Regions from separate parts of the Exiguobacterium sp. s133 genome, predicted to be linked through region 1. Evidence: riboswitches for the same ligand, from Rfam matches in the RefSeq annotation. Region 1 holds a riboswitch; each other region holds the start of a gene.

Evidence for each region. A riboswitch is a leader RNA that binds a small molecule or an ion and turns the genes downstream of it on or off. The one in region 1 is predicted to bind S-adenosylmethionine.
Region 2: another riboswitch for S-adenosylmethionine. It lies ahead of KNP96_RS03165 (methionine ABC transporter ATP-binding protein); the one in region 1 lies ahead of KNP96_RS09875 (LLM class flavin-dependent oxidoreductase).
Region 3: another riboswitch for S-adenosylmethionine. It lies ahead of msrA (peptide-methionine (S)-S-oxide reductase MsrA); the one in region 1 lies ahead of KNP96_RS09875 (LLM class flavin-dependent oxidoreductase).
Region 4: another riboswitch for S-adenosylmethionine. It lies ahead of KNP96_RS12905 (alpha/beta hydrolase); the one in region 1 lies ahead of KNP96_RS09875 (LLM class flavin-dependent oxidoreductase).

What each region holds. Positions count from the first base shown of each region.
Region 1 is NZ_JACSMK010000006.1:82,506-86,045, reverse strand. It holds gene KNP96_RS09885 (DUF2325 domain-containing protein) at 1-876, shown strand, start outside; gene KNP96_RS09880 (DUF975 family protein) at 944-1,618, shown strand; SAM riboswitch class I at 1,809-1,913, shown strand; gene KNP96_RS09875 (LLM class flavin-dependent oxidoreductase) at 1,986-3,044, shown strand; gene KNP96_RS09870 (ATP-grasp domain-containing protein) at 3,041-3,540, shown strand, end outside.
Region 2 is NZ_JACSMK010000002.1:116,726-120,265, forward strand. It holds gene KNP96_RS03160 (methionine ABC transporter permease) at 1-156, opposite strand, end outside; gene KNP96_RS03165 (methionine ABC transporter ATP-binding protein) at 153-1,175, opposite strand; SAM riboswitch class I at 1,254-1,360, opposite strand; gene KNP96_RS03170 (bifunctional cystathionine gamma-lyase/homocysteine desulfhydrase) at 1,420-2,586, opposite strand; gene KNP96_RS03175 (PLP-dependent cysteine synthase family protein) at 2,579-3,502, opposite strand; gene KNP96_RS03180 (S-ribosylhomocysteine lyase) at 3,499-3,540, opposite strand, start outside.
Region 3 is NZ_JACSMK010000007.1:110,449-113,988, forward strand. It holds gene KNP96_RS10920 (DMT family transporter) at 1-79, shown strand, start outside; gene KNP96_RS10925 (Crp/Fnr family transcriptional regulator) at 91-768, shown strand; gene KNP96_RS10930 (DMT family transporter) at 781-1,260, shown strand; gene msrA (peptide-methionine (S)-S-oxide reductase MsrA) at 1,657-2,187, opposite strand; SAM riboswitch class I at 2,295-2,401, opposite strand; gene KNP96_RS10940 (M20 metallopeptidase family protein) at 2,472-3,540, opposite strand, start outside.
Region 4 is NZ_JACSMK010000010.1:63,657-67,196, reverse strand. It holds gene ribD (bifunctional diaminohydroxyphosphoribosylaminopyrimidine deaminase/5-amino-6-(5-phosphoribosylamino)uracil reductase RibD) at 1-304, opposite strand, end outside; FMN riboswitch at 463-607, opposite strand; SAM riboswitch class I at 760-864, opposite strand; SAM riboswitch class I at 1,080-1,182, shown strand; gene KNP96_RS12905 (alpha/beta hydrolase) at 1,243-2,001, shown strand; gene KNP96_RS12900 (thymidine kinase) at 2,185-2,802, opposite strand; gene KNP96_RS12895 (DedA family protein) at 2,985-3,540, shown strand, end outside.

The DNA of each region.
Region 1 (3,540 bases):
CGCCGGACGTCGCTTGAAATCTTAGCCGTCGTCGCGACGGATCAAGTAAAACCACTTGCAGAACGAATCGTTTTTGAAAAGTGTATCGTCAAGAACCATGGCATCATCGAAGCAACGATTGACGGTCCACTGCAAGATGAGACGGGAAAACCGTTCTATTACACGACACCACTCGAAGACATGCGGTTCTTCCAACTGAAAGCAGGTCAACTCGTCGACCTCGTCATGTGGAAAGGTCATCCGGAGACATTGACGATTGTCTGGAAACACGCATTTCATTATGAAGTACCGACCATGACGGAATTACCGGCACGCGACGTATCGAGTGGTTCGCCCGAGTCCGCCACTGCGTCACCTGCAAACAAACAGGCGAAAACAGGACGCTACGACAAGATGATGCAACGGAAACCGAAGGCGAAGAAAGTCAAAAAAGAGCGGCGCCTCCGGGAAAAGAAAGTCCAGCAACTCGAACGTCTCGATACGACGACATTACCAGGTCAACCAATCGAATTCGTCGATAAAACGGCACTCGATTTTGCTTCCTACGACGGCATGCGTCTCGTCATCGTCGGTAATGAGCAACAGCGCGCCGTCTACCGCGACTTCTTTGCGGAGACGGGAGTCGAATTAATCCATCTTGGCGGTGACGCCCAAGCCGCGAAAAAAATCGCCTGTCTCGCGAAAAAGACGGACGCGATCGTCGTCGTCAAAAGTCGGGTTTCTCACGCAGCAGCGGCACATGTTCTCGTGCAAGCAAAAAAGCACGATATTCCGTTTGCGATTGAACGACTCGATGGACGACGCTCTTTGTATACGGCGTGCCAGCAACAACTTGAAAAAGCAATGGTCCAACGTTTACTAAAAGACGAGCGTTAAAAAGTGAAACCTCCTCAAAAATAAACCGTAAAGAAAGGTAGCACTTATTTTTGAGGAGGATCTTTCGATGTCAAAACAATTAAAATTAGCAGCGCGCGAGTCGTTGCAGGGACGATGGGGCTTCATGGCATTAATGATGTTGTTGTTCTTAATCATTCAAGGCGTTCCGAACGGATTTGCGTCCTCACCCGAAGAGGATTTCCAATTTATCGACTTGATTGGTATGCTCTTGACGGTGTTGACCTTACCGGTTGCAATGGGATGGTCATGGCTCACCCTATCTGTCGCCCGAGACGAGCAGACGAAAGTCGCCGATTTGTTTGAGCCGTACAAAATGTTCTTGAAAGCCATTGGAGTGTCAATCGTCCAAACCTTTTTCTTAGGGCTATGGTTCTTACTTTTCATCATTCCAGGAATCATTAAGTCATTCTCTTACATGTTGACGTATTACATCATTCGGGACGAACCATCGATTGGCATCCTTGATGCCATTACGCGTTCACGCCAAATGATGGATGGACATAAAAAAGAGGCGTTTTTCCTCGTCCTTTCGTTCATCGGTTGGTTCTTGCTCGGAATTGTTACGATCGGAATCGGTTTCCTCTGGATTGGCCCGTACTTCAGCGTCACAATCGCGAAGTTCTACGATCGCGTGCGTGGGGAAGAAGTTTCGACGACTGGTCACCGGACAGCCATGATGGATGCAAATCACAATGACTCACCGTTCGTATCACCAGAATGAATTGATTTTGAACAGCACCATACAAAGCAGGGATTGCCATCTTAAACCGATGTGCAATTCCTGTTTTTAGCTTCTAGACAAAGAAGTATCAAGAAACAGAGTGATTTTCCAAATGTTTTTTAATTCCGATAGGAAAAGAAGGTTTAAAGGTTGCTTTACTCTGCTAAAAGATGTACGCTAATTTCAATTATTCTTATCACGAGAAGTCGAGGGACTGGCCCGACGACACTTCAGCAACCCCGCATGAGCGGAAGGTGCTACTTCCAAGAGGAATTTATTCCTTTGAAGATAAGAGCTGACAGTAGACATTCGTCGCTCTTTTCTAAACGAAAAGAGCGATTTTTTATGCAAAAAGGGGGCACAGGGGATGGAATACGGATTTTGGTTACCAATCTTCGGGGGTTGGTTACGAAACGTCGAGGAGGAACAAATGCCAGCGACATTCGATTATGCGAAACAAGTCGCACAGACGGCAGAACGGATTGGCTTTTCTACGACATTGATTGCAGAATTGAACTTAAACGACATTAAAGGAATAGCCGAACCGAGTCTTGAGGCGTGGACGACGGCAGCGGCGATTGCGGCGACAACGGAACGGTTGGAAATCATGACAGCCGTCCGGCCCGGTTTTCATAATCCGGCGACGACAGCAAAAATGGCGGCGAACCTCGATCAGTTGAGTAACGGACGTTTTACGCTCAACGTCGTCTCGGCCTGGTGGGAGGAAGAAGCCCGTCAATACAATGGGATTTTTACAGCCCATGACGAACGATATGCCCGGACGGAAGAATTCGTGACGGTCATGAAAGGATTATGGGCGGACGCATCACCCTATAGTTTTGATGGGGCGTACTATCAGCTGGAACGGGCAGAGCTTCACCCGAAACCCGTTCAGCGTCCCGGAATCAAGCTCTACGCTGGTGGTGAGAGTGAGACGGGGAAACAGACGATCGTCAATCACTGTGATGCCTATGTCATGCATGGAGGAACGGTCGATGAAGTCGCGACGAAAATTACGGATATGAAAACCCGCCGCGCGGCGACCGGGAAGCAGCCGCTTGCGAGTTTCGGACTGGCGGCCTACATCATCTGTCGCGAGACGGAAGAAGCGGCGCTCGAAGAATGGCACCGGATTACGAACGTTAAAGAAGACGGTGCCGGATATGCCGGGTATGACGACTTCGTCAGTAAATCGCAACTCGAACAACAGGTCAAACGAAATGACTATTCGGTCTCAAACCGGGGACTGCGTCCGAACTTGATTGGGACGCCGGATCAAATCGCAGAACGGATTCTTGAATTTGAAGCAGTCGGCGTGACATTGCTCTTGCTTCAATTTTCTCCGCAACTCGAAGAAATGGAACGCTTTGCCCGCGAGGTCATGCCACGCGTCGAAGCGAAACGAAAGGTAGGTCAACTAAAATGACGAAAATTCATATCTTACACGAAAATCAGGAATGGACGGATCATTTAATCAAGCGACTCGAGGAACTCAACTTACCGTATGAACAGTGGCACCTCAACGAAGGGGTCGTCCCACTCGATGAAACACCACCGGAAGGCGTTTTTTACAGCCGGATGAGTGCCTCGTCCCATACGCGCGGGCACCGCTATGCACCAGAATTGACGGAAGGGGTCCTCGCTTGGCTCGAAGAACATGACCGGACCGTTTTCAACGGAACCCGTGCGTTACGACTCGAGGTCAGTAAGGTCAACCAATACACCGCCTTACGAAAAGCAGGTATCCGTGTTCCGAAAACGACGGCAGCCGTCGGACGTGATCAAATCGTCCAAGCCGCTCAAAACATCGGAGTATCGTCGTTCATCACGAAACACAATCGTGCCGGTAAAGGACTCGGCGTTCAATTGTTCCACTCGATTGAAGCACTCGAGACGTATCTTGACGGACCGACATTCGATGA
Region 2 (3,540 bases), on a different contig from region 1:
CTTAAACAACAAGTCTTCATTCGTCGCGTATAACAACAGACCGATGACCAGTCCGAGAACAAATGTCGCGATTCCGGCAACAACTGTCATATAGACGGTACTGCCAGTCGCCGTCCAGACCATTTCCCAATCAAGGTCGTTAAAAAATGTACTCATCGGTGATCCACCTCCACTTCCACGTCACTCGCTTGAAGCTTCGCGATGACCGCTTGTGTTTCATGTGCCGCACCAATCAGTTGGATGAACAACGTTCCGAGTGCACCGTCTTGCGTCTGTCCGACGTTCCCGCCAATGATATTAAATAATAAGGTCGAATCTTTCATGACTTCTGCGAGGATCGGACTTTCTGCTGTCGAACCGACGAATGTCAGCTGGACGATTTTCCCTGTCGGATAGCGCTCACGAAGTTTCGCGAACGTCAACTCGTTTTCTGTAGACGACGTCAGTTGTTTGACGAATTCTTTTGTCATCGCTTGTTTCGGATGCCGGAAGACTTCTGAAACAAGACCCTGTTCGACGATTTTTCCGGCCTCCATGACGGCGACCCGGTGACAGATTTTTTGAATGACGTGCATCTCGTGTGTGATCAAGACGATCGTCAGTTTTAGTTTTTTATTGATGTCGACGAGTAACTCTAAGATCGAGTCCGTCGTTTTCGGATCAAGGGCGCTTGTCGCCTCGTCACATAATAAGACGTCCGGGTTTGATGCCAGTGCGCGGGCAATCCCGACGCGTTGTTTTTGTCCACCGGATAGTTGTGACGGATAAGCGCCTTCGCGACCGTCGAGTCCAACGAGTTGAATCAGCTCGGAGACCCGTTCTTTCCGGCGTGCTTTCGGATATCCGCCGAGTTCGAGCGGGAACATAATGTTTTCTTCGACCGTTCGTGACCAAAGCAAGTTGAAGTGCTGAAAGACCATCGAGACATTTTTCCGGACGCCGCGTAATTCTTTCGGTCGTAACGTCGTCATCTCGACACCGTCAATTTGAATCGAACCGCTTGTCGGTGCTTCTAACATGTTCAGCAGGCGAATCAAGGTTGACTTCCCTGCACCGGAATAACCAATTATTCCGAAAATTCCGCCGCGCTCAATCGTGAGATCGACGTTTGCGACAGCTTCGACTTCGCCGCGCTTCGAGCGATAAATCTTTCCTACATCCTGTAAACGAATCACTACTGTCCCTCCTAAACATAAAAAAAGTGCGCACGTTTTAGAGCAAACGCGCGCACTTTCAGTACACAAAACCATTTGCTCTCATCTTGCAGACGTTCGTCTGCTGGAATTAGCACCACTTCGGAAATAAATTCCGCGGTTGCCGGGTTTCATCGGGCCAGTCCCTCCACCACTCTTGATAAGAGTTATCGGTATTTAGTTGTTTTTAATATATTTTGAATATTAGCAGGGGTTATTTTGCTTGTCAAACAGTTTTTTCAGAAACTTTTTCGAGCAAACTGAAAGCATGCGTTAAATCTTCTTTCAAATCCTCTGCATCTTCAAGTCCGACCGAGATTCGGACGAGACCATCCGTGATGCCGAGTTCCGCCCGACGTTCTGCTGGAATCGATGCATGTGTCATCCGTGCCGGAACGGAAATCAAACTTTCGACCGCCCCTAAGCTTTCAGCAAGCGTGAAGAAGTGTGATGCTTCCACAAGTTTCTCTGCATTTGCAGCTGAACCGACATCAAAGCTGATCATCCCGCCGAAACCAGTCGCTTGTTTTTGCTGGATCGCATGACCGGGATGCGATGCAAGTCCCGGGTAGAAGATGTTCGAGACGACGTCTTGCGCTTGCAGGAAGCTGACAAGTTCATGTGCTGTCTCTTCAATCGCTTCCATCCGGATACCGAGCGTCCGTAATCCACGGACAAGCAGGAAGCTGTCTTGCGGTCCGAGAATTCCACCCGTCGAGTTTTGGATGAAGTGAAGTTCTTCGCCGAGCGTATCATCGTTGACGACGACAAGCCCTGCGACGACGTCCGAGTGTCCGCCGATGTATTTCGTTGCACTATGCAGCACGATATCTGCCCCAAGCGCGATTGGTTGTTGCAAGTATGGTGTCGCGAACGTGTTGTCGACGACGAGCTTCAAGTCGTGACGACGCGTGATGGCTGCGATCGCTTCGATGTCCGTCACTTTTAATAACGGGTTCGTCGGTGTCTCGACGTAGAGCATCTTCGTGTTGTCCTGAATCGCCGCTTCCGTCGCGCTGAGATCCGTCGTATCGACGAATGTCACTTCGATGTTGAACTTCGGTAGGACACGTTGCATCAAGCGGAACGTTCCGCCGTAGACGTCGTCCGTCATGACGATGTGGTCGCCAGACTGAAGCAGATTGAAGACAGCATGGATCGCCGCCATTCCTGATCCGAACGCGAATCCACGGACGCCTCCTTCAAGATCAGCAATCAATCGTTCGATGCTCGTCCGCGTCGGGTTTGCTGTGCGCGAGTACTCATACCCGTCTTTTAATTGACCGATTTTTTCTTGCTTATATGTGCTCGTTTGATAGATTGGCGGTGTAACGGCACCCGTTGCCTTGTCTACACCCGTTCCTCCGTGAATCAACGCTGTTTTTTTACGCATGTGTCTCGTCCACCTTTTCAAAGATTTGTTGGCTCAAATACCGTTCTGCACTGTCTGCGAAGACGGTGACAATCGTACTTCCAGGATGGCGCTGGGCGATATCGAGCGCCGCGGCGAGTGCCGCTCCTGCTGAACTGCCGACGAGTAACCCTTCACGTGCCGCCAGTTCATGGACCTTCGTAAAAGCATCCGAATCAGAAATCGTATGAATTTCATCGACCAGGTCGCGAGAAACGAGACTTGGCCATTTAGCTGTCCCGATTCCTTCTGTTTTATGCGGTCCGGCTGACCCTCCGTTGAGGACGGAGCCTTCCGGTTCGACGATTGCCCCTTTTGTCCCGAAGCGTTCTTTTAAGAAAGCCGTCGTTCCGGCAAACGTTCCACCTGATCCGCATCCGGCGACGAACCAGTCGATGTGACCGAGTTCCGCCACAAGCTCCGGACCAAGTGTCCGCTGATAAGTGACCGAATTTTCTTCGTTTTCGAATTGGAGTGGCACATAACTGTTCGGAATCGTTTGTCCGAGTTCTTTTGCCTTATCGATTGCGCCTTGCATATCGAGTTCAGTCGGCGTGTTGACGACAGTCGCGCCGAGTGCCCGCATCAACGTCTGTTTCTCTTGACTGAACTTTTCCGGGACGACACAAATGACTTGTAAGTCATATTTTTTAGCGGCGAGCGCCAAACCGATGCCGGTGTTGCCGGCAGTCGGTTCGATGATCGTTCCGCCTGGAGTCACGTACCCCTGTTCGATTGCGGCATCAACGAGTTGGATACCGAGGCGGTCTTTGACGCTGCCCCCAGGGTTCATCCATTCGAGCTTCGCCAAAATCCGCGTACCAGCAGGCAAATCGAACGAAGTAATCTCGTACAGTGGCGTATTTCCGACGAGGTCTCGGACTGACTTCGCGATCATCCGAAGACGATGTCCCATTCGTCGCGACCGGCAAGCAT
Region 3 (3,540 bases), on a different contig from region 1:
CAAAAAAAGGAGTAACCGGGGACAGTGGATCGGGATCAGTTTGATGCTTGCCGGAGTTGCGATTTTTTCACTGTCCTAAAGGGAGGGCCTATGCAGACGATTGAGACCTATTTAAAACAGTACGACTTAGCGGATATTTTTACGGAGACCAGTAAAGGCTATTTACGCATCGAAACGTTTTCGGAAGGGGACCTGTTATGTGTGACGGGTGAACCGATTGACCGGATGTATTTCATCGTCGAAGGAAAAATTAAAATCTCTGCAGCATCGGCTGAAGGGAAACAACGGATTTTACGCTTCAAAAAGGCGATGACGGTGATTGGTGATGCGGAATATATCAATCAACGGGAAGTCTTGAATACCATCGAGGTGATTACGGACGTCGTGGCACTCAGCATTCCGTATGCGATCTTACGTGAGCACAATACGACGAACACCTTTTTACAATTTTTACTGCGGGTCATTACGACCAAGTGGTACGCGGACTCGAAATCAGCATCATTTCATGTCCTCTATTCGGTCGAAGAACGATTTGCCGGATATCTGTTATCGATTACCTCGGACGTTTCCGACAGTCTGTTTTATCAAGAGATGCGAACGTCGAATCTCCATGACGTCGCCGATTGGCTCGGGACGAGTTACCGTCATTTAAACCGTATCATCTCAACACTTTGTGAAGAAGAAATCTTGGCGAGACGACGCGGGAAAATCATTATTTTAGATGTAGAGCGGATTAAAGAAAAAGCGAACGGAAATAGTTACGAATAAGGAGGGGCTAGCGTGGGACTAGGTATGTTTTGTGCGATTACGGCAGGAATGATGATTAGTTTACAGACGGTATTGAATGCACGGATGAGTCATGCGTTCGGGGCATGGGCGACGACGACCCTCGTCTTTTTTGTCGGGTTCATCGGTTCACTGTTTGCGCTACTCGTATTTCGGGGTGGCACATTCTCGAACATTCAAACGGTCGAACCGCTTTATTTATTCGGTGGTCTGGTCGGTGTCGGTGTCGTATTTTGTGTGATGCGCGGGATTCAGCTGCTCGGTCCATCGATTGCGATTTCGGTCGTCTTGATTTCGCAACTGAGTTTTGCATTATGTGTCGACTTGTTCGGTTGGTTCGGTTTACCGGAACTTGAGCTTTCGCTCGGACAAGTCGCTGGATTGCTTGTGATGCTAGCCGGTATTTTTGTGTTGAAACGATATCAAGTCGTAGAAATCGAATCTTCGGATGAGTTGTCGGAAAAGGTATCGTAATTCTTACGGTTAACTCTGGCAGTATAAAGTCGATTTTTTAGCGCGAAGACGAATCAGTAGTTGTGGAATGAAAGATTCGTTCTTTTCGTTGCTTTCCTCGGGCGAGGCGCAAGCCGTTGCTCCTTGATCCTCACGGACAACGAGCAGGGTCTTGCCAGCCTCTTGGCAGCGCGTGTTCACGCGCTTTTTCCCGTAGGAGTCAACGAAAAACGAAGTTTTCAGGGTGTACCGTAGAGAAAATCATAGAGTAGTGTTAGAGCGCAATCCGTCTCGAATCGCTTTGAAGACAAGGCGAGACAGGGAAACGCGAACGGATTGCCTCTTGTTATAGCATAGTCACTCTTCATAAGAGTTTGTCTACATGCTGAAAGCCCGCACGAAGCGGGCTTTTTTAGTTTAGACAGATACTTCTTCTTTCCAAGCCACATCGATGAATTCATCGCGACCGGATGCTTTCCGGTCTTTTTTGTAGTGTTCCGGATTCTTTTTGTGGAAGTTTTGATGATAGTCTTCTGCTGGATAGAAGGCTTGTGCCGCTTCGATTCGTGTGACGATCGGCTGCTTAAAGCGATTGCTCGCAGCAAGCGCGTCACGTGAAGCAATCGCAGCAAGGCGCTGTTCTTCCGTATGATAAAAGATGGCAGGTGCGTATTGTGTCCCACGGTCCTGGAACTGTCCGCCGGCGTCAGTCGGATCCGTTTGCGGCCAGTAAAGTTCGAGTAACCGCTCGTATGAGAATAACGCCGGATCAAATGTAATCTCGACGACCTCCGAATGACCGGTCGTGCCTGTTTTTATTTGTTCGTATGTCGGATTTTCGATTTGTCCTCCTGTATAACCGGAAACAATTCCGTGAATACCGGGCAGTTCTTCGAATGGGGTCACCATGCACCAGAAACAGCCTCCTGCGAATGTTGCTTTTTCCATCTATATCTCGTCCTTTCCGCTGGCGGTAGTCGCCCTGTAATCATTCGTGCTCTGACAGCGAGAAAACGAAAACGACTCCTTTGCTTGGTTGCAAAAGGAGTCGTCGCTTTTTATCAACCAAAGCTTGCGCTTTGCTGGTCGTAGCACCTTGCCACTGAAGGCAGGTTGCTGGGACGTCATCGATCCAGATCTCTCAGTCCACTCTTGATAAGTGTTATATGAAGTTGATTAAATTCGTTATCATTGATGTGATAATAGCATCTCTAAAACGACAAAGTCAATCATTAAGATTGTAAGGCATGCAGGACGGTCGCACCTAGAGATTTCGCGCCGACGAGTAGTGCCCGTTCATCGATTTCATATTTCGGATGGTGTTGCGGATAAATCGTACTCCCGTCCGTTTTGGCGGACCCCGTAAAGAAGTAGCTTCCTGGGGTACGCTCTAAATAATAGGCGAAATCGTCTGCTGCCATCATCGGTTTGAGTTCTTTGACAGATGCCTCACCTAAGAAAGCCGTCGCTTCTTTAACGAGATTTGTTTCTACCGGATGATTCCAAAGGGATGGATAACCCGTCGTAAAGTCGATGGAGTAGCTCGCACCGATTCCGGCACACGTCGTCCGAGCAACTAAATCGACCTGCTGGCGTAACTGGTGACGCAGCGCTTCGTCAAATGTCCGGATTTCACCGACAATCCGTGCCTCACCAGTAACGATGTTCGGAGCCGTTCCGGCATGGAATGAACCGATTGCGATGATGGCAGGTGAAAACGGATCAACGCGCCGACTGACGAGGTGTTGGAGATTACAGACGAGTTGTGCCCCGGCGACGAGTGCATCTTGTGTTTTATGAGGGGCTTGCGCATGACCACCCTGTCCGTGGACAACGATTTCGAATTCATCGATGGCGCACAGCGTATGTCCTGCGTGATAGCCAATTGTTCCGACAGGTAAGTCATTTTCGAGATGCGTACCGAAAATTGCATCGACCCCGTCAAGACAGCCGTCTTCAATCATTTGAATGGCACCACCCGGGAAGACTTCTTCCCCGTGCTGATGAATGAACACGATTGTTCCGTGAAGGTCTTCTTGCAGTGCTGTAAAGGCCGAGGCAAGACCGAGTGCAATCGCCGTATGTCCGTCATGTCCACACGCATGCATGACACCCGGATGAATCGAACGGAAGGCGAGATCCGTTTCCTCCTGCAGTGGCAGGGCATCGAAATCGGCCCGAATGGCGATGGTCTTTCCAGGATGTTTTCCTTTGAGGGTCGCGACGATCCCGCTACCACCGACGTTCCTGCGGTAAGGGAGACCAAGCTCATCATAAAATGAGGCGATGGCGTTTGGTGTC
Region 4 (3,540 bases), on a different contig from region 1:
GGCGGTCCTCTGTCGCGATAAAAACACGATTGATTCCTGCTTCGAGGATTGCTTCCGTACACGGCGGTGTTTTGCCGTGATGATTGCACGGTTCGAGTGTCACGTAGAGATCGGCTCCGCGTGCTGCTTCACCTGCCATGAGGAGCGCTTCGACTTCGGCATGGGGTCCTCCCGCATAACGGTGGGCCCCAAAACCAACAATCCGCCCCTGTTTGACGATGACGCAGCCGACACTCGGATTCGGGCTCGTTTGACCGTTTAACATGTGTGCTAGTTGCATCGCATAACTCATGAATGTTTCCATTTTTTCCGCTCCTTTCAATAAAAAAGACGCCTCCTGTAAAAGGGGCGTCGTGATTGAAGGATTGACGAAATAAGCGTCTCGCGTTTCTGTTTTTACACATACAGAAACAGACCTTTCCCTGAAAACATTTTTTCAGAAAATGGCAGCAAGCGCATTGTTTCGTCCTTCTCCCATCCGGACTTTACCGTCGGCCCTGGAGTCTCACCAAGTCAGCCACAGTGCGTACACTGCAGGTCGCGGGCTCATCGATTTATCAATCGCATCACCGCCGGTTGGGATTTTCACCCTACCCCGAAGAACTGGTTATTGAGTTATACAGCTCAAGACTAGCACAGGTCATTCTAAAATACAAAATGAATTGTATTTCATTCTCTTTTTTTAGGAAAACATCAAAAAAAGGACCCTTCTCTTAAAAGAAAAGGATCCTTCCATCTGCACTAAGGCAGAATCCGCTCCGCTCATCTTTCAGACAAACGTCTGACGGAATTGGCACAGTACGACGTAAGAAGTCTGTTGCCGAGGTTTCGTAGGGCCAGTCCCTCCACCTCTCTCGATAAGTGCTACGGTATGAAGTTCATATGTGTGATGTTTCAAGTCGTTCTTATGTCGTGAATCTAATGCTTACACTACGGGGATTCCTTTCTCAAGTCAACCATATTTTCAAAATTAAACCAAATTACCCAGTTTATCAATTTCGACTTCTTTTTGACGTCTTGACAACGTATTTCAATCAATGCTATCCTCTTCACAATGATTATTCCGACAATTCCTATACGATATATCAAGAGTGGGCGAGAGATCTGGCTCTACGAACCCACGGCAACCTGCAACATGCAAGGTGCTCCGACCAGCAAAGCCGATGCTTTGGATGATACTTACGAGAATCTCGTAGTGCGCCTAAAGCACTACGAGTTTTTTAATAGAAGGAGGAACCCTTTATGAATTCATCATCACCCGTCCTGTTTGGCGCAGAAGCTTTTTTGATTGAACGAGGTCCAATCGGTATTTTACTGTCTCACGGTTTTAACGCAACCCCTCAAAGCGTCCGTACTGTCGGAGAGCAGTTTGCCGCCCAAGGGTTTACCGTGTATGCCCCGCGTCTCGACGGACACGGGACGAGCATCCGTGATTTCGAAGCGTCGACTGCTGAAGATTGGAAACAAAGCCTCCGCCAAGGGTTCGACGTCTTAACCAATCATTGTTCGTCCATTTTCATCGCCGGACAATCGATGGGTGCGACACTTGCCCTTGCACTCGTCGCGGAAGGATTACCTGCTGACGGATTGATTACGATCAATGCAGCGTTAGCGATTCCTGCCTATGAAGCATTATCTTTTGAAGACTGTCCACGCTACTTAAAAGAAAGTACCCCAGACATTAAACGTGAAGCGTTTGAAATCATCTATGACCAAGTCCCTGTCGTCTGCGCATCGGAACTTTTGACCTTGATTGACCAGACACGTCCACTCTTACCAGCCATCGAGATTCCAACACTTATTTTATATTCTGCCGAAGACCATGTCGTCCCGCCTGAAAGTTCGGATTACCTTTATCAAGTCATCGGTTCGACGGACAAACGGAGCTATTGCCTGCTTGACTCCTATCATGTCGCGACCCTCGATTATGATCAAGAAACGATTGTCCGCGAGGCAACACACTTTGTACACCAATATAGTCGTTTGACCCACACCGGTTGATGTCTTTCCTGCGCAAAAGCAAGGGATGAAGACTGTTTCGATGCGTGTTTCAAGCATCGACTAAGCCGTCCAGAACAATATGAATGCGCAAAAAAAATGGCCGATGCTCCCTTGAAACGATGGGAGTATCGGCCATTTGATTGATGTGGTCCTGACTGATGAATCAGTCCTTCGTTTACTTCATCAGTTCTGTTGCTGTTTCTTCCATTGTTGCAGGGCTTGCGATTTCCCCGGCACTTCATGGCAGTGGCGGCAACGCGGCTCATACGACTCTGACGCGCCGACTAAAATGATTGGATCATTGTAGTTGGCAGGTCGACCGTCGATTAAACGTTGCGTCCGCGATGCCGGGTCACCGCACGACAGGCAGATCGCCTGCAGTTTCGTGACGAACTCTGCCCGTGCGAGAAGTTCCGGCATCTTACCGAATGGTTCCGCCCGGAAGTCTTGATCGAGTCCGGCACAGATGACACGTTTTCCGTCCTGCGCGAGGGCCTCGATGACATCGACGATTTCATCATCAAAGAACTGAACTTCGTCAATCGCGACCACTTGTGTCTCTTGTGCGACTGCCGCGTACACGTCACGGCTCGTCGCCATCGGTACCGCGATGACAGAGTTGCCGACGTGCGAGACGACATGTTCTTCATGATAACGGTCGTCGATTGCCGGTTTAAACACTTGGACCGGCAACTTCCCGTACTGAGCCCGGCGAACGCGTCGAATCAATTCTTCCGACTTACCAGAGAACATACTTCCGCAAATCACTTCAATCCAACCATACTGATTTATTACATGCATCATTGCAGACACCGTCCTCTAAAATTAGTCACTTTAACGAGTATAGCCCGAATCGAATATAAGGAAAAGAGTTGACTTCTCGAAATCAAAAATCCATCCGTTCATTCCCATGATTCCCCACCTTGTCGTTTTAACCAGTCCTCATTTCCTGTACACTATAGAAGAAGAATTTATGAAGGAAGGTGTTCCCGATCCATCACATATTACATGAAGTGCTTCATCAATATGGTTCATTCGGACTTGCGATCCTTCTAGCCGGGGGGATCATCGGGCTTCCTGTTCCGGATGAAACGTTACTGATCATGTCCGGTTTTTGGATGCATCAAGGCAATTTACCCTTAATCGGAACGATTCTCGCCGCTTACGCCGGAAGCTGTATCGGGATGACGATCAGCTACCTGCTTGGTCTGAAACTCGGAATGCCGTTGCTTCATCGAATCGGACCGAAGTTTCGCATTTCTGAAAAACACATTGTCACGGCAGAAGCCGGCTTTCTTCGTTACGGCAAGTCGGTCTTGATTATCGGTTACTACATACCTGGCCTTCGCCAACTGTCCGCTTTTTTTGCCGGTGTTTCGAAGATGCCGTTTCGGGTTTTCGCCGTCTATGCGTATACCGGGGCTTTGATTTGGATTAGTGTCTTTCTCGGCGCAGGTTTTTTCCTCGGCCGACATTTTTCCTTCAGTCGTCTCTTCGAACAATTCGCGACAAATCCTGACTTGCTCCCGTATATCACCG